DNA from 4 places in the Oceanobacillus sp. FSL K6-3682 genome. Region 1 is predicted to be linked to each of the others. Evidence: riboswitches for the same ligand, from Rfam matches in the RefSeq annotation. Region 1 holds a riboswitch; each other region holds the start of a gene.

Region 1 (4,266 bases):
ACCCCTTGAGAAACGGCTTGGATAAGTCCCGTTCCGGTAAAAGAACCATTGAGCAATCCAATAATACCGGCTAGAATAGTTCCTCCGAATAGAACAATGAGTACATTGATTCCGATAAGCGCACAAACTAATACAGCAATATAAGGCAAAACTTGAATAAATTCATAAGGATATTCACCAGTTAATTCAACGGAGCTCCCACGAGTGATAAACCAAAGAATAATAGATGTAACTATTGCTCCCGGTAAAATAATAAAAAAGTTTGTCTTAAATTTATCACTCATTTTTGTATGCTGTGTCCGTACAGCAGCGATGGTTGTATCTGAAATCATAGATAAATTGTCTCCGAACATTGCTCCACTGATTACTGTCCCCATTGCTAGTGCCAGTGGAATGCCGGTTTGCTCAGCAATACCTATGCCGATAGGGGTAAGTGCAGCAACAGTTCCCATAGAAGTCCCCATGGAAAGAGAGATAAAACAACCGACAATAAACAGGCCGACCATCAAATAATTACTTGGAATGAACGACAGTCCCATATTAACTGTTGATTCAACGGCACCCATTTCTGAAGCGGTCTGGGCAAATGCCCCAGCCAAAATAAAAATAACTACCATTAACATGATATTTGGATGTCCTGCACCTTTGGTGAATATCTCCAGCTTTGCAGTAAGTTTTTCTTTTCGATTCATTGCTAGTGCCGCAGCTGATGCAATAATGATAGCAACATTAATTGGCATGTTGGAAAAGTCGCCTGTGATTAATCCAGTGCCAATAAATAAAAGTACAAAAATAAGTAATGGTAAAAGCGCCAATAAGCTTCCTTTATTTTCTTGATTACCCATTGAAATCCTCCTGATTTTTTATCTGTTTAAGATAATGGAATATAAAAAACGATTAGTTCATGGTCATACCGCCGGTAACATTTACTCCTTGCCCTGTCATATAATCCGAATAAGTGGATGCCAAAAAGATAACAACATTTGCAATATCCTGTGGAACCCCTGTTCTTCCTAAAGGGACCTGAGAATTATCCTCGAGTTCAATTGCCTCCGCATTAACTTTTCGAAGCTCACAGCCAATCGTTCTTTCTGTCCTCTTCATATCTGTTTCAACGATACCTGGGCAGACGGCGTTCACATTGATTTTATCCTTAGCCAGCTCTAGAGCAGCAACCTTGGTCATACCAAGAACAGCATGCTTTGAAGCGACATAGCTCCCCATAAGCCGGTATCCGTTTTTGCCGGCCTGTGAAGAAATATTGATAATTTTTCCGCCTTCTCCCTGCTGTTTAAGGGCATTAGCCGCCGCCTGCATACAGAGGTAGACTCCTTTTGCATTAACATCCATTGTTTTATCCCAATCATTTTCCTTTATATCAACAAAATAATCCATTGTAGAAATTCCAGCATTATTTACTAAGATATCTAATCTGCCAAAATGATCTGTCACATGCTTGACCATATTGTCTACCTGATCACTTTTTGATACATCGGTGGCAATATATAAAACATTAGCTGCTGCATTTGCAGGCGCATCTATTTTGTCAGCTACAGCAACCTTTGCCCCGCAATCCAGAAGTGCCTCTACAATTGCCTTGCCAATTCCGTTAGCTCCACCAGTTACAATCGCAACCTTACCTGTTAAATCCATTGTGTACATCACGAACATTCCTTCCCTTCATTGCTGGAATAAAAAGCAAAACAAAAACCCCTTCTTAAATCAAAAGAAGAGGTAAAAATGAAATAAATTATTTTTCTCTTCCTATCTCTAAGCTTTGATGCTACTGGAATTGGCACAGTACTAATATAGTCCGCTGCCGAGGCTTCGAAGGGCCAGTCCCTCCACCTCTCTAGATAAGAAATTATATACTTATAGAATATGAATTTTGTAATTAATAGTAATAAGATACAAGAAATAAATTTGAAAGTCAATATTTGTTGTGGAATTACCTTTCCAATTTTGTTCTTTTCGAATATCCTGTTTAACTGTAGTTTAGAAGCAAATAGACCTTAAGGCTTAGACAAAGATATTTCTCAGGCTCATTACGGGGAAGTGCCAAAACCGATAAGATAAAGATACGATAACGAAAGGGGAAAAACAAAATGAAAAAATTCATGTTGTTTGTCGGAGGACTGATCGCGGTGCTTGTCCTTCTAGCAAATTTAGGCCCAATGGTATTACTGGCATTAAGCGTATGGCTACTATATATATGCTTTAAAAAATTTATGAGCACAGATTCAACTGCTGCAAAAGTAGGTTGGGCGATACTCGGATTAGTTGTAGTGAGCATTACATTCTCTAATATTTATGCTGTTTTAGGTGTTGCAGCAGCATATGCGCTTTACCTTATCTATAAAAATTGGAACACGCCGGAAAGCTCTGTTGTCCACGAAATAAAAGAAGATGATGACCCATTTACGAATTTTGAAAAACAGTGGGCGGAGTTAAACAAATAAAAATCATAAAAGGAGAGATTGATTATGTCAACAAATATTTTCACTCGAATGAAGGATACGATTTCAGCAGATTTACACACAATGATGGATAGAAAGGAGCAAAAGAATCCAATTGCTGCGCTTAATCATTATTTACGCCAAAGTGAACAGGAAAAAGAAAAAGTAAGAAAGCTGATTGACCGCCAATTTAAATTAAAAGAAGAGTTTACACGTGAGTATATGAAAGCACAGGAACTTGCGGATAAACGCTTAAATCAAGCACAAATCGCAGATCGTGCTCAGGAAGAGGAAATGCATGAATTTGCTCTAAAAGAGCATGAAGAATATCAAAACCGTGCAGATCGTATGAAAGCATCCAGAGAAGTAGCTATTACTGAGCTTGAAAACCTGGAGCAGAAATACGAAGAGATGAAGCACCGCTTAAAGGATATGCACCTGCGCCGTATGGAACTGATGGGACGTGAAAATATCGCAAAAGCGAATCATCAAATTAATCGGGTAGCGGAAGAGTCACCAGAAAAACCATTCTCTAAGTTTGCAGAAATGGAGCAGTATATTGAAAACCTGGAGTACAAAGTAAACAGCTCATACTATCGAAGCACGTTTGACAACAAAATTGCAGCAATTGAGAAGAATTTAGATGAAAAGGAAACAAACTAGAGCGCATAGACAGAAGCGAAAAAATTAAAAAGTGTTCTTAGCAGCTCAAACAGCACTCCCCTCATTGCCAATTGGTAATGAGGGGAGTGCCTATTTTGAAAACCAAAATAATTGCAGTATAAAAATTAATTAATAAAATTAGTATGGCGTACTTTCCAATCTTCCAGTTTAATAAACACCCAGAATCCATAGATACCTAATGTGATAATCGTTAAAAGCCACCATTTGATCCAGTTGCCGAAAAGGCCAACAGCTGAACCTGAAAAATGCATCCGTTTGCCATCAACAACTGTATGATTTATTCTCCAACCATAAATCATTGTAATTGACCACGGATAACAAATTCCTAGGGTAAAGACCGTCACTAATGTCCCAAGAATAACCCAGCCAATGAATTGAAGTAATCCGCCATCAAAGAAGCTGGTTCTTCCTTTAAATGTTTCTACTCTCTCATTCTCCACTATTAACTCCCTGCTCTCTATGTAAATGATGCTGTATATTCTACCAGAAAATAGAAGGGAAATCGATACTTAATTGTATTGTAGTAGGTTTTTCGTGGGAATATTGGTAACATAAAGACAATTCAAACAAAGGAAGTGTGCCATTGTTTACAACGCCCATCATTTTAGAAGAAAAAACAGACTACATGAAGCATGACCGGCTGACGAAAAAGCTGATACAAGAGTTTTTTGAGGAGTTCATCGAAGGCTTTTTCCCCGAACTTTACCCCTATATTGATTTCTCCAAGGTGACATTCCTTGAACAAGAAGTATACTTGGACTACATCAATGGCCGCAGGAAGGAAATAGATATTCTCGCTGAAGTAAAGCTGAATCACCAGGACAAAATCCTCCATATTCACACCGAAGCACAGTCAATTCATGAAGATGATTTCCCCGAAAGAATGTATCTCTATTTTTCTTACCTCTACGCCAAACACCGCAAACCGATTCAACCCATCGCCGTTTTGAGTTATACTAGAGAAAAAGAAGAACCAACTCAATTCCAAATTAATACACCTACACAAAACGTACTTCAATTTAATTTTTTACAATTACATTTAACCAAGAAAAACTGGAAGGAATATATTCAATCAGACAACCCGGCGGTGGCAGCGTTACTCAGTCAAATGGGCTATGAAGAGCAT
Region 2 (4,266 bases), 590 kb from region 1:
ACATAATTTGACACGATTTCTATGTTACTACTTTCAAATATGAAATGCAATGGAAAGCAGGGTGAAATAGTTTATTTGGAAAAAAATCCCAAAAACATCTACCAGCACCTTATCTTTTTTTGATAGACAATCTCTCTGCAAACTTATACTATTATATATAATTATAAAGTGAAAATTCATTCAGTCAGGAAATCCTCTGCCAGGTAGACTGAGAAAACATTTACAAATTATAGTATAAAGAGGTCGATAGATTATGAAATTATCCCGTCGTGTAGAACAGCTTCCTTCCCAATTCTTTGCTGCACTTGCAGGTAAAGTAGCTGCTGCAATAGCAGAAGGAAGAGATATTATTAACTTAGGTCAAGGAAATCCAGATCAGCCTACGCCACCGCATATTATCCGCGCCCTTCAGGAAAGTGTTGAAAATCCTGTTACACATAAATACTCTCCTTTCCGTGGTACAGATGAATTAAAGCTGGCTGCAGCACAGTTTTATAAAAGAGAATATGATGTTGATCTAGATCCCGCTTCAGAAATTGCTATTTTATTTGGCAGTAAAATCGGCTTAGTAGAACTTCCTTTAGCTCTAATGGATCAGGGTGAATTAATGCTCTTACCTGATCCAGGATACCCGGATTATCTGTCCAGTGTACCATTAGCAGATGTTACTTATGACACCTTTCCGTTATTAGAAGAAAACGATTTTTTACCGGACTATACTGCCTTAACAGATGAACAGAAAAAACTTGCTAAGCTATTATATCTCAACTATCCGAATAACCCGACCGGAGCAGTTGCAACAAAGGAATTTTTTGAAGATACCATTGCATTAGCGCAGAAAAATGATATTGGAATCATCCATGATTTTGCATATGGCGCAATCGGGTTTGACGATTATCAGCCGGTGAGCTTCCTGCAAACAGAAGGCGCAAAAGATGTTGGCGTTGAGCTATATACCCTCTCCAAAACATATAATATGGCAGGCTGGCGCGTCGGGTTTGCTGCCGGAAATAAAGATATGATTGAAGCTATCAATATTCTGCAGGATCATTTATTTGTCAGCCTTTTTCCAGCTATCCAAAAGGCTGCTGCCGAAGCATTATCAGGTGACCAAAGCTGCGTTACCTCTCTTGTAAAGCTTTATGAACAGCGCAGAAATGTTTTACTGGAAGAATGCAAACGCATCGGCTGGGATGTAACAGCTCCAAAAGGCTCCTTCTTTGCCTGGCTTCCAGTGCCGGCAGCATTTACAAGTGAAGAATTTGCGGATTATTTATTAAAGGAAGCAAATGTAGCCGTTGCAGCAGGTAATGGTTTTGGGAAAACCGGGGAAGGTTATATACGTGTCGGATTACTTGTCGAGGACGAGCGTATTCGTGAAGCAATTTGCCGTATTGAAAAACTTGACTTATTTCAAAATAAGCATTGACGAAACATATAAAATAGGCTATTTTTAAATAATACAATTCTATAATTGCGAGTTCAAAAAATGCCACTGAAAAAGCTATGTCACAGATGAGATTGACCGCTTTACCTCAGGGACTTCTTGAACATCCTCTATAAATAATATATCTCTTATCCAGAGTAGCTGAGGGACTGGCCCGTTGAAGCTCGGCAACCTTAAAAAGGTGCTAATTCCAGCAAGACATTCGTCTTGAAAGATGAGAGCAGAAAATAAGACCATATTTTCGGGCCTCTCTTTCAACAGAGAGGCTCTTTTTATGAATTGTGCAGATATTATATTAAAGCGCACAGATGATAACATCCCCCCGCTTAAAAATAGAAAGGCAGGAAGAACATCAATGATTAAGTTAGAGAATGTCACAAAAATTTTTCCGTCCAAAAAAGGAAAAGATGTTACTGCATTAGACAATGTAACGATTTCTGTCAATAAAGGAGAAATCCATGGCGTGATCGGCTATAGTGGTGCAGGAAAAAGTACATTAATACGCTGTGTCAATTTACTGGAAACGCCATCTAAGGGAAAGGTATGGATTGACGGAATTGATTTAACAAAACTATCAAAAGAAAAGCTTCGGCAAACAAGACAAAAAGTCGGCATGATTTTTCAGCATTTTAATTTATTAAAAACAGCTACCGTCTACGACAATATTGCAATCCCTTTAAAATTACTCGGCGTACCGAAATCAAAGATTGCTGAACGAGTTGTTAAATACCTTGAAATTGTTGATTTAGTTGAGAAAAAAGATTCTTACCCTGCTCAGCTTTCCGGTGGTCAGAAGCAGCGTGTAGCTATTGCAAGAGCACTTTCTCAGGAACCACAGGTGCTCCTGAGTGATGAAGCAACCAGCGCATTAGACCCCGAAACAACCAATTCCATTCTCGAGCTATTACTAAAAATTAATGCAGAGCTCGGGATTACAATTCTATTAATCACGCATGAAATGAACGTTATTCAAAAAATATGTGATTATGTATATGTTATTGAAAATGGAAATCTTATTGAACAAGGGTCTACGATTGAATTATTTACAAAGCCAAAACAACCGACAACAAAAAAATTCCTCAATACAATTTCACAGCGGAAATTATCTGACCGTCTGGTTAATGAATTGAAGCTGGAAGGAAAAGTTGTTCGTCTGACCTTCCTGGGCGAAAATACAGGACAGCCGCTGTTATCCAAGGTTACACAGCAATTTTATGTAGAGCCAAATATTCTGACAGCAAATATTATCGAATTAAAAAATGGAATTGTCGGTAATATCGTCGTTCATTTGATTGGTAATGATCATCAAGTAGAACAATCACTCTCTTTCTTGCAGGAACAAGGCGTAGAGATAGAAGAATTGGGGGTAAACTAATATGCAATCATTTATTGATCAATGGCTGCCAATATTTTACGAAGCAATAAAAGATACATTTCTAATGGTTGCTATTTCTCTTGCTTTCTCAGTACTTATAGGTATCATTTTAGCCATCATCTTAATTTTGACACGTCCCGGGCAACCCTTGCAAAATAAATTTGTCTATCAGTTTTTTAATTTACTAATAAATGTCATTCGTTCGATTCCGTTTATTATTCTTTTATTTTTTATGCTTCCATTCACCAAATTCGTAGTAGGCACCTCTATTGGTGTGGAAGGAGCTATTGTACCACTCGTTGTTAATGCTGCTCCATATATAGCCAGACTTATTGAATCTTCCTTGCTGGAGGTAAACCAAGGTGTTATTGAAGCATACCGTGCAATGGGGGTAAAAACACATCACATCATTTGGAATGTTATGCTTCGTGAAGCCAGACCGGCAATTGTACTGGCTTTAACCATTGCAACAATCAGTCTTATCGGGGCAACAGCTATGGCAGGCCTTGTTGGTGCCGGGGGCTTAGGTGACCTTGCATACAGATTTGGACATCTGCGTTATGAAACAGATGTGATGTATGTCACTGTTATTCTCCTGATTATTATCGTCCAAGGTATCCAATCTATCGGAAACCGGCTTGCGGCGCGGATGAAAAAAGATTAAACGGAGGTAAAAAATATGTCAGTATCATCGCAAAAAGGCTCTTTTCTAGAGCATATAACTATACAGGATTCCTTTCCTATCGGACCCGAACAGCTTGAAGCTGCAGCAAAGCATACCTTACCTGAAGAAGTGTTTGGTCACATCCGCTCCGGCGCCGGCGGTGAGGAAACATTAAGAAAAAATAGAGCGGCCTTTGAGCAATATTCCATTATTCCAAGATGTTTAAGTAATGTATCTCAGGTGGACACATCTATTCGTATTCTTGGAAAAGAATATGCTTTTCCATTTATGGTGGCTCCCATCGGCCATTTAAAAATGGTCCATGAGGAGCCCGACTTTGCCATTGCAAATGTGGCTGCCTCTATGAATATTCCATATATTCAAAGCACCGTTACTGCCAGGTCTATCGAAGAGGTCTCAGAGGCTGTGCCTGAAGGACCAAAATGGTTTCAATTATATTGGTCAAGTAATGATGCTATTTCCTACAGCATGGCAGAACGGGCAGAAAAAGCAGGCTATGAAGCGATTGTAGTAACTGTGGATACAGTAATGCTTGGATGGCGGGAAGATGATATGCGCTATCAATATTCTCCCTTGAAAAAAGGGTATGGAAAAGCCAACTATGTACAGGATCCAGCTTTTCAAAAAGGACTGAAAGAAGGCCAGAATGAAATTGATTCAATTATCGAGAATCTGCATCATCCACATCTTCACTGGGACAACATAGCAGAGTTACATCAGCGTACAAATCTGCCAATCTTTTTAAAAGGTATTCTTCAT
Region 3 (4,266 bases), 1.4 Mb from region 1:
CTGCCCTTCTTGCTTGGTGAGCTTCCTCTTTAAAACAGCTTGTTCAAAAAAGGAGAAGGGAGATGTTAAAATCTTTATCTCAATACGAAATAAAGGTAACATTTTATTTTTTTACATTCTTATCCTTCCATCAACCCTTACTTTTGAACATCCTGTATTAATCTATTGCTTTACCTGAATATTTATTCGTAACTTTATCTAGTGTTTGCTCCACTTGCTCTAAAGCGTTCATAGCATTAGAAGATCCACTTTCAAAAACATGATTCACCTTATCCACTGTTTTTTGCAGGCCTTGAATTGCTTCGGAAGGATTGCTGATATAATAAGATGATGCAGCTTTCATATCTTTTACTTTTCCGCATGCATAACTGCGTGCTTCTTTATCAAATAATGATGCTGCTCCTCCAATAACTGCTCCTGCAACGACACCTAAAATAATTTTACGTTTTCCCATTATTATCTCTCCTTTAATTTAAATGATGCTTTTCTTTTAAAAATTGAAGTAATCCGTAACAGCCATCTGAAACTAACCGATACGTCTGTCCGAAATCTCCTGTGTAATATGGATCAGGAATATCATCTTCTTCTATGTCCTCCACAAACTCCATTAATTTCACAATCGCTGTTCCCTCATGGTGGTTAGACCCGATAAGCGTATTATAATTATTCTGATCCATTGCAACCAGGTAATCAAATTGATTAAAATCATCTGCTGTAAGCAGTCTTGATTCCATTCCATCATAGGAAATGCCCTGCTGGTCAAGTATTTCCTTTGTTCCCGGGTGGGGTGATTGTCCGAGATGCCAATCTCCTGTCCCGCAAGAATCAACCTGCACGCTATCTACCAGCTGCTCTTTCTTTACAAGATCCCTGAATATCGCTTCTGCCATAGGGGAACGGCAAATATTACCTAAACAAACAAATAATACACGTACCAATCGTTTTTCACCCCATTCATCTCGCGTTGGCTTAAAAAATAAGCTCTTCCCAATTAACACCCTAAACGGTATACAATAAGTTTAGGGTGTTTTGCTGTAACTCTATTATAAGCAACTTAGACCGATAAGCAAAGAGTTAATTGTAGAAAGTTGTTATCCTGCTTCCATTTTTGTCGAAAAGATACAGCCTTTAAAATACGCTCATATCCCAGCTGTTTGCAATATGACGGAGCAATTTAATTCCTGCAACACTATTTCCCTGCTTATCCAACGCCGGCCCAAACACACCAATACCGCAGCCATCTAAAAATGGCAAATCATTATTACGGACCCTTGGCGGTACAACTGCTAAAATACCGCCAGAAACACCACTTTTTGCTGGAATTCCGACATAGGAGGCAAATTTCCCGGAAGCATCATACATACCACATGTTAACATCAGAGATTTGGCAATTCGAGCTACGTTCTTAGGAATAATTATTTCTTCTGTATCAGGATGAATCCCATCGTTTGAAAGAACCAGGCCAATACGGGCCAAGTCATCGGTTGTAATATTAATAGAGCATTGTTTAAAATAAGTTTCCAATGTTACCCCTAAATCCGATTCCAAATATCCCTCTTCCAGCAAATAATAACCGATAGCTCGATTACGCATCGATGTATCTCGTTCAGAGACATAAACATCTACATCTATTTCAGGTCTGTAGCCAATTATTTTTTCCATTAAGTTAAATAGTGGCTCCAGCTTCTCATCTGATGTATTTCCATTTAATAAAGAAGATACTGTAATCGCTCCTGAATTTACCAAAGGATTAAAAGGGCGCTTCGGATTGTTAATCTGCAAATGCATAATGGAATTAAATGCTTCTCCAGTCGGCTCTACATCTACACGCTGCAAGATATAAGTTATTCCCCTATCAATACATGCAACAATAAAACTTAAAACCTTGGATATACTTTGAATGGAGAAGGAGTGATTTAAATCTCCTGAACGGATCTGCATTCCTCCCTTACCAATAATTGTAATACCTAAAGCATCAGGGTCTGCTTCCTCTAATTTCGGTATGTAATCAGCAACCTTCCCAGTGTCTGTTTGTTTCTTAAAAAAGGTCACCCAATTATCTACATATTCCTGGAGCCACTGTTTATTTTTTTCAGTATTTAAATTTACATATCCTTGTACCATGTATTGACACCCCGCTTCTATTATAATTGTACAGATAAATTCATGAATATCCTTATTTGAACTATACCCCATATAACAATTATTTACCCATTAACATATTTAATATTAATTATTTGTGTCTTAAAAAGAAATAATACTATTTAAAAACAAATAAAATTATAATAATTAAAAAAGTATTGACTTAAATGAGAATTTAGATTAAGTTATTACTTAATAATAAAATTGAATCCATATATCTCTTATCAAGAGTAGCTGAGGGACTGGCCCGTTGAAGCTCGGCAACCTTTTATGTTTATGCATAAAAAGGTGCTAAATCCTGCAAAACGATACGTTTTGGAAGATGAGAGAGGAAATTTGTACATTGGACAAGCCTCTCTTTCTTTAATTCAAAGTAAGAGAGGCTTTCTTTTTTTATTTAAAAACGAATATGAGGTGGAAAAACATGAAGAAATTAGCATTATTATTTGTTATTTTATTATTCGGAATACTTGCTGCCTGCGGCAATAACGCGGAAAATGCTGAAGCACTCAGTGAAGATAAGCTTGTTGTCGGTGTTACTGCCGGGCCGCAGGAACAAATTTTAGAAGCTGCTGCAGAGGTAGCTGCAGAAGACGGTCTTGAGATAGAAATAAAAGTATTCTCTGATTATGTACTGCCAAATACAACGTTAGCTGAAGGTGATTTGGATGCAAACAGCTATCAGCATAAACCATTTTTAGATGAATTCAATGAAGACCATGATACAGATTTAGTACCAGTCGGAGAAACTATTTTAAATCCAATGGGGGTTTACTCAGAAACATATGATAATATTGATGATCTCCCTCAAGGCGCAACATTCGGGCTTCCTAATGATCCGTCTAATGGAAGCAGATCTCTATTTATTTTAGAAGAAGCAGGCCTAATTACACTGGATGAAGAAAACAAAGAAACTGCATCTATTCATGATGTTGTTGATAATCCGCTCGAGCTGGAATTTGTAGAATTAGACGCTGCACAGATTCCTAACCAATTAAGTGAAGTAGACGCTGCTGCGATTAATACGAACTTTGCTTTAGGGGCCGGAATCAGTCCAAAAGATGATGCTATCTTATTGGAATCCACAAACTCTCCATATGTAAACTACATTGTGGTCCGTGCGGAGAATCAAGATGATCCAGTCGTAGAAACACTGGTTAATGCTTATCAGTCTGATAAAGTAAAAGCATTTATTGAAGAAGAATTTGAAGGCTCCATTATCCCCGGCTGGGAGGATTAAAATATCTATTAACAACTAGCTGTATGACTCTTACTTCAAGAAAAAAGAAGTTATACCCATTTTAAGCGGGGGATGAAAAATAACTTCCCCCCAAATAAAGTTTCACATTACCTCTATCAATACATATCTGGATACTGACAAAAATAATATTTGCGAAGGGATTTATCTTGTATGTCTAATTATCTTTATATCGAAAGAAATGGCTCCATTGCAACCATTGTCATTAATCGGCCAGAAAAAAAGAACTGCTTCTCTCTGGAGATGTTCCGTCACCTTGAGGATTTATTAGATGAATTAAAAGAAGATCAAACAGTGAAGTTCCTTATCCTTCGAGGTGTTGATGATACTGCGTTTTCTGCCGGCGCAGATATTTCTGAATTTCTGGAAGTCCGCCTTCATGCTGAAAAAGCGAAAGCATATAACGATTTTGCACTTGGGGCTATTGAAAAGCTCTATCGCTTTCCCAGACCGACAGCAGCATTAATTCAAACACTTGCCATCGGTGGAGGACTCGAACTGGCTAATTCATGTGATTTTCGCTTTGCAACGCAAGGAAGCAAGCTTGGCATTACAGCAGCCAATATTGGAATTATTTACAATCTGACAAGCACCAAACGTCTATTTAATCTGGTTGGACCATCACAAGCGAAGAAATTACTTTATACAGCAGAATTAATTACGGCAGAAAAAGGCAAAGAAATCGGCCTTGTCGATTTTATCTGTAAACCTGATGAAATCGAGCAGGATGTTAATAAATTTGTAAAACGCGTGCTTCAAAAATCCCCTGTTGCCAATGCAGGAATTAAACAGGTCATCCAGGCAATTATTGATGGTGAAAATCAGGAAACAGAAGATATCGCAAATCTTGTCTTAGACTCTTACAG
Region 4 (4,266 bases), 1.9 Mb from region 1:
GGTCAATATCATATTTTTTACATAGCTCGGGTACTTTATCAGCGAGTTCCCCAACGAATTCAATACCTGTAAAACCACCACCGCCGACTACGATTGAAATTTGTTCATCGCGTTTTTCTTCGCTTGAAGAGTATTGAGCAAACTGATATTCGATATGTTCAGCGATCAAACGGCTGGAATCTATGTCAGTAATCGCATATGCATGCTCTTCCATTCCTGGAATGCCAAATGTATTAGAAACAAACCCTAAAGCAAATACAAGATAATCATAAGCTACTTCGCTGTTTTCAAGAACAACACGTTTATCTTCGCGTTTCACTTCTGTTACTGTATCGTAAATTAGACGGACACGCTTAGGGTTAACAACATCTGTAAGCATAAAACGTGCCTGATTCGGGTTAATAGTACCCGCTGCAACCTCATGTAACCATGTACTTTCATAGTGATAATTATGTTTGTTAATTAAAACAATTTCAGCTTCTTCAGGAGACAGCTGTTGAGTTAAACGTCTTGTGGCAACTAATCCGGCATAGCCTGCACCAAGCACAACTACTTTTGGTTTACTCATAATTCATCTTCCTTCCTTTCTATCTTCCATAAATCAAATTTAATGTAATAACGAACTATCCATATAAATAGTTACTGCAATTAATATAATATCAAATTTTGTTGAAATAGGCTAATATTCATTGTAATTTCTTTAAAAAATCTCTTTTTGTCTTTTTTTGTTTTCGATTATATTCAGATTTAAAAAAAACATAGTATATAATTATTTACTCAGAGTAAACCGTTGCTACGCTCTTGTTGTCATCATCTTTAGATTCATCATTATCCGGTTCCTGATCAGAAGTATCTTCTGTATCTTCATTTACTTCTTCATTGTCCTCTTCATCTAAATCTTCTTCATCTTTTCCCGGCTCAGGTTCTTTACCTCCTGTGCCTTCTTCTTTGTCGCTATCTTTGTCTGGATTGTCCTCTGTATTTTCTGGTGGATTATTATTTTCTTTTACAGTATCTTCTGTATCTTCGGATTTAGAGCCACTAGAATCAGAAGGCTTTTTATTTTCATCAGAGTGTATCTTGCTGCCAGATGCTGATGAGCTTTGATAACGATCTGCTTCTGTTTTTTCCTTTGAATTATTCGCTTCACCACCGGCAGTGTTTCTTTCATTGGAATAATTATTACTTTGCTCTTTCTCTTCAGTTTGTGCTTGATTGCTTTCACCTTTTGTTATTTGGGAAGAAGGTTCTTCCTCAGAAGTTGAATAAGTTTCACTTTTCACTTCTGTTTCTTGTACTGCATAAGCTTCGTCCTGAATTTCTGTTTCTTGAGCCGTGTTTGTATCTTCCTGTACCTCTACTTCATCATCTTGAGAATTATGATGATTATTTAAATCGACAGTCTGATAAATTTGCTGATTATTTGATAACAATTTATTCTCCCATGAAGTTGTAAAAAGCTCTACACTTTCGCCAGTTTGTCCATTTGCAGCTTCTCCGACCCGGGTATTCAGCTCCATCTGGTATTGTGTGGAGCGATTTTCATTATAAATCCCGATACCGACGATAATGATACATCCTGTTAACATACAAATGTTAACCAATAATAGCTTTTTTTTACGCATATATCTTCTTCCTTTTTTAATATATTTTCATACTGTTGCTTTTTCACCCTTTTTATTTCAGACCTTCATAATCTTTTTAATTGAGTGTCTAATTTGCAATACATTATTCAAATAAATACTAACACTACTATTGTAATCTTCATCTCATACCTTTTCAAATACTTTTCGCGTTTTTTTGAATTCTTATTTCCTGCTCTTCATTATTCTATAGAGTAAAAGCTTGGTATGACTGAAGTCTGCTTTTGAATATTCTCCAAAATAAAACTTGATTTTTTTTCCTGGCTCTTGTACAGTAAACGTAATTATAAATGAATAAAATTTTAATTCTTATCCAGAGAGACGGAGGGACTGGCCCGATGATGTCTCAGCAACCAGCTTGTCATAGCAAGGTGCTAATTCCAGAAGGGTCTATCCCTTTAAAGATAAGAAGCGTATGATACGGATGTTATACCCTTCTTATTCCTAAAATAAGAAGGTTTTTTTATTTCTAAGGAGGCTGAATGAAAGATGAAAAAATTAGAAACTGCGTTAGTACAGCTAGGTAACAAAACAGATGAACGTACAGGAGCAATAAATCCGCCTATTTATATGTCAACAGCATATCAGCATCAAGGCATCGGTCATTCTACCGGTTATGATTATTCCCGTACCAAAAATCCAACAAGGTCCGTATTAGAGGATGGATTTGCAAAACTGGAAGAAGGGGATGCTTCTTTTGCCTGCAGTTCAGGGATGGCTGCTATTCAATTAATCCTCTCCTCCCTTTTTCGTCATGGCGATCATCTTATTGCAACAAAAGATATTTATGGTGGTACTTATCGAATTTTTGATCATTTTGAAAAAGCATATAATATTTCTGTAACCTATGATGAATGTCAAGATATCTCGAAAACAGAACGATGTATTAACGAAAATACGAAAGCGATATTTTTAGAGACGCCAACAAATCCTTTACTGCAAGAAGTAGATATTGAAAAATACTCAAAACTGGCAAAAAAACATAATTTGCTGCTAATTGTCGATAATACATTTTTGACCCCTTATCTGCAGCAGCCTATTACACTGGGTGCAGATATTGTTGTTCATAGCGCAACAAAATATATCGGCGGTCATAACGATGTACTGGCAGGTATTGTGGTTACAAAAAGTCCAGCTCTGTCTGAAAAAATATTTGAAATGCATAACGCTTCCGGCGCAACATTATCTGCATCAGACTGCTGGCTTCTTGTCAGAGGGTTAAAAACACTTGCACTTCGCATGCAGCGTCATGAGGAAAATGCACAGAAAGTTGCGGATTACTTGCAAAAGCATCCGGCAATCCGCCGGGTTTATTATCCTAATAAAGGCGGTATGCTTTCTTTTTGTTTAGCAGATGCCGATCAGGTAAGGTCCTTTTTAGCTAATCTAAACTTAATTGTATTTGCCGAAAGTCTGGGCGGTGTAGAAAGCTTTATTACCTATCCCACTACACAAACACACGCTGATATGCCGGAAGAAGAAAGAAACAGCCGGGGAATTGGTAATGATCTTCTTCGTTTCTCGGTGGGAATTGAAGATGCCGGGGATTTGATAGCAGATATTGAACAAGCATTGCAGGATGACGAAAAAAAATAAAAACAAAACTTTACTCAAAAAAGTCCCGGCTCTTCTCCCAGGAAATCGAGCTGACGATTTAATTACCCACAATGGCAAAGAGTGTTACATTGTGATAAAAATTTACAAAAATGAGGCAACCTCAATATGAGGCTGCCCCGTATTTTTCTTTATAAAGTAAACCTATTCTCTTTCATACTCTGTTCAAAGCTTTAAAACTTACGCAATTCCATAGTATATTCTGATATTTAAGGTTTATTTAAGGTTTATTTAACCTTTTATCAATCCTAAATCTACCTTCCATTGTAACCATTGAAGCTGCCGTGTTTTCCTAGGTAAAAATTGACGAATATCCTCCTCGTGATAACCGACCTGGAATCTCTTTTCATCAACCAGAATCGGACTTTTCAGCAGTCTCGGATACTTATGGATTAATTTTAGTAAGGTTTGTAAAGGAAGCTCCTCTACATTCAAATTTAGTTCTTTGTAAATTTTAGAACGGGTTGAAAGAATCTCATCCGTACCTTCTACAGTCATTTGTAAAATATTTTTCAATTCTTCAATAGTCAACGGTTGGTGTAAAATATTACGTTCTTTATATGCAATCCCATGTTTGCGAAACCATTGTCTCGCTTTTCTTGTAGATGAGCAAGATACTCCGTAAATATGCACTGTCATATCCATTCTCCTTATTATTTGACATATCCATTACAAGAATCAAAATGATAATGTTTGAAATGACAACTTTTTTTAGCTTTTTTCATTTCATTAATCTATCTTAGCTACAACTTTAGCATGGAAATGTGGTAAAACTATGGTAAGGCCATGAAAAAAACATAAAATGAAGCTTAATTTATATAAAGTATACAATTTTTCAAGCCGGTTATTTGCCTAAACCCCTGATTTATCAATACCTTTACCTTAAGACCAATTTTCTATTACAGCCAACAATGCTATTAATTCATCCTCCAGCTCTTTCCCTTTATCCTCATCTAACAAATGATTAAATAATACGGAAAAAATAAGCCGCTCTCCATTCACGTTTGTT

What was found. A riboswitch is a leader RNA that binds a small molecule or an ion and turns the genes downstream of it on or off. The one in region 1 is predicted to bind S-adenosylmethionine.
Region 2: linked by a shared signal. The riboswitch ahead of MHH51_RS04195 (ATP-binding cassette domain-containing protein) and the one ahead of MHH51_RS01210 (SDR family NAD(P)-dependent oxidoreductase) in region 1 are both predicted to bind S-adenosylmethionine.
Region 3: linked by a shared signal. The riboswitch ahead of MHH51_RS08465 (MetQ/NlpA family ABC transporter substrate-binding protein) and the one ahead of MHH51_RS01210 (SDR family NAD(P)-dependent oxidoreductase) in region 1 are both predicted to bind S-adenosylmethionine.
Region 4: linked by a shared signal. The riboswitch ahead of MHH51_RS10660 (methionine biosynthesis PLP-dependent protein) and the one ahead of MHH51_RS01210 (SDR family NAD(P)-dependent oxidoreductase) in region 1 are both predicted to bind S-adenosylmethionine.

The regions. Positions count from the first base shown of each region.
Region 1 covers NZ_CP150263.1:229,275-233,540, forward strand. Annotated here, with positions in the region: gene MHH51_RS01205 (Na+/H+ antiporter NhaC family protein) at 1-845, opposite strand, end outside; gene MHH51_RS01210 (SDR family NAD(P)-dependent oxidoreductase) at 898-1,662, opposite strand; SAM riboswitch class I at 1,762-1,863, opposite strand; gene MHH51_RS01215 (flagellar basal body rod protein) at 2,106-2,459, shown strand; gene MHH51_RS01220 (PspA/IM30 family protein) at 2,484-3,119, shown strand; gene MHH51_RS01225 (DUF898 family protein) at 3,245-3,583, opposite strand; gene MHH51_RS01230 (transposase) at 3,724-4,266, shown strand, end outside.
Region 2 covers NZ_CP150263.1:816,019-820,284, reverse strand. Annotated here, with positions in the region: gene MHH51_RS04200 (pyridoxal phosphate-dependent aminotransferase) at 254-1,429, shown strand; SAM riboswitch class I at 1,573-1,668, shown strand; gene MHH51_RS04195 (ATP-binding cassette domain-containing protein) at 1,803-2,822, shown strand; gene MHH51_RS04190 (methionine ABC transporter permease) at 2,824-3,486, shown strand; gene MHH51_RS04185 (alpha-hydroxy-acid oxidizing protein) at 3,502-4,266, shown strand, end outside.
Region 3 covers NZ_CP150263.1:1,671,517-1,675,782, reverse strand. Annotated here, with positions in the region: gene MHH51_RS08480 (YtxH domain-containing protein) at 158-454, opposite strand; gene MHH51_RS08475 (low molecular weight protein-tyrosine-phosphatase) at 468-938, opposite strand; gene MHH51_RS08470 (glutaminase) at 1,129-2,124, opposite strand; SAM riboswitch class I at 2,361-2,471, shown strand; gene MHH51_RS08465 (MetQ/NlpA family ABC transporter substrate-binding protein) at 2,567-3,382, shown strand; gene MHH51_RS08460 (enoyl-CoA hydratase-related protein) at 3,554-4,266, shown strand, end outside.
Region 4 covers NZ_CP150263.1:2,135,913-2,140,178, reverse strand. Annotated here, with positions in the region: gene MHH51_RS10670 (NAD(P)/FAD-dependent oxidoreductase) at 1-568, opposite strand, end outside; gene MHH51_RS10665 (hypothetical protein) at 774-1,625, opposite strand; SAM riboswitch class I at 1,950-2,054, shown strand; gene MHH51_RS10660 (methionine biosynthesis PLP-dependent protein) at 2,133-3,239, shown strand; gene spx (transcriptional regulator Spx) at 3,489-3,896, opposite strand; gene dacB (D-alanyl-D-alanine carboxypeptidase/D-alanyl-D-alanine-endopeptidase) at 4,140-4,266, opposite strand, start outside.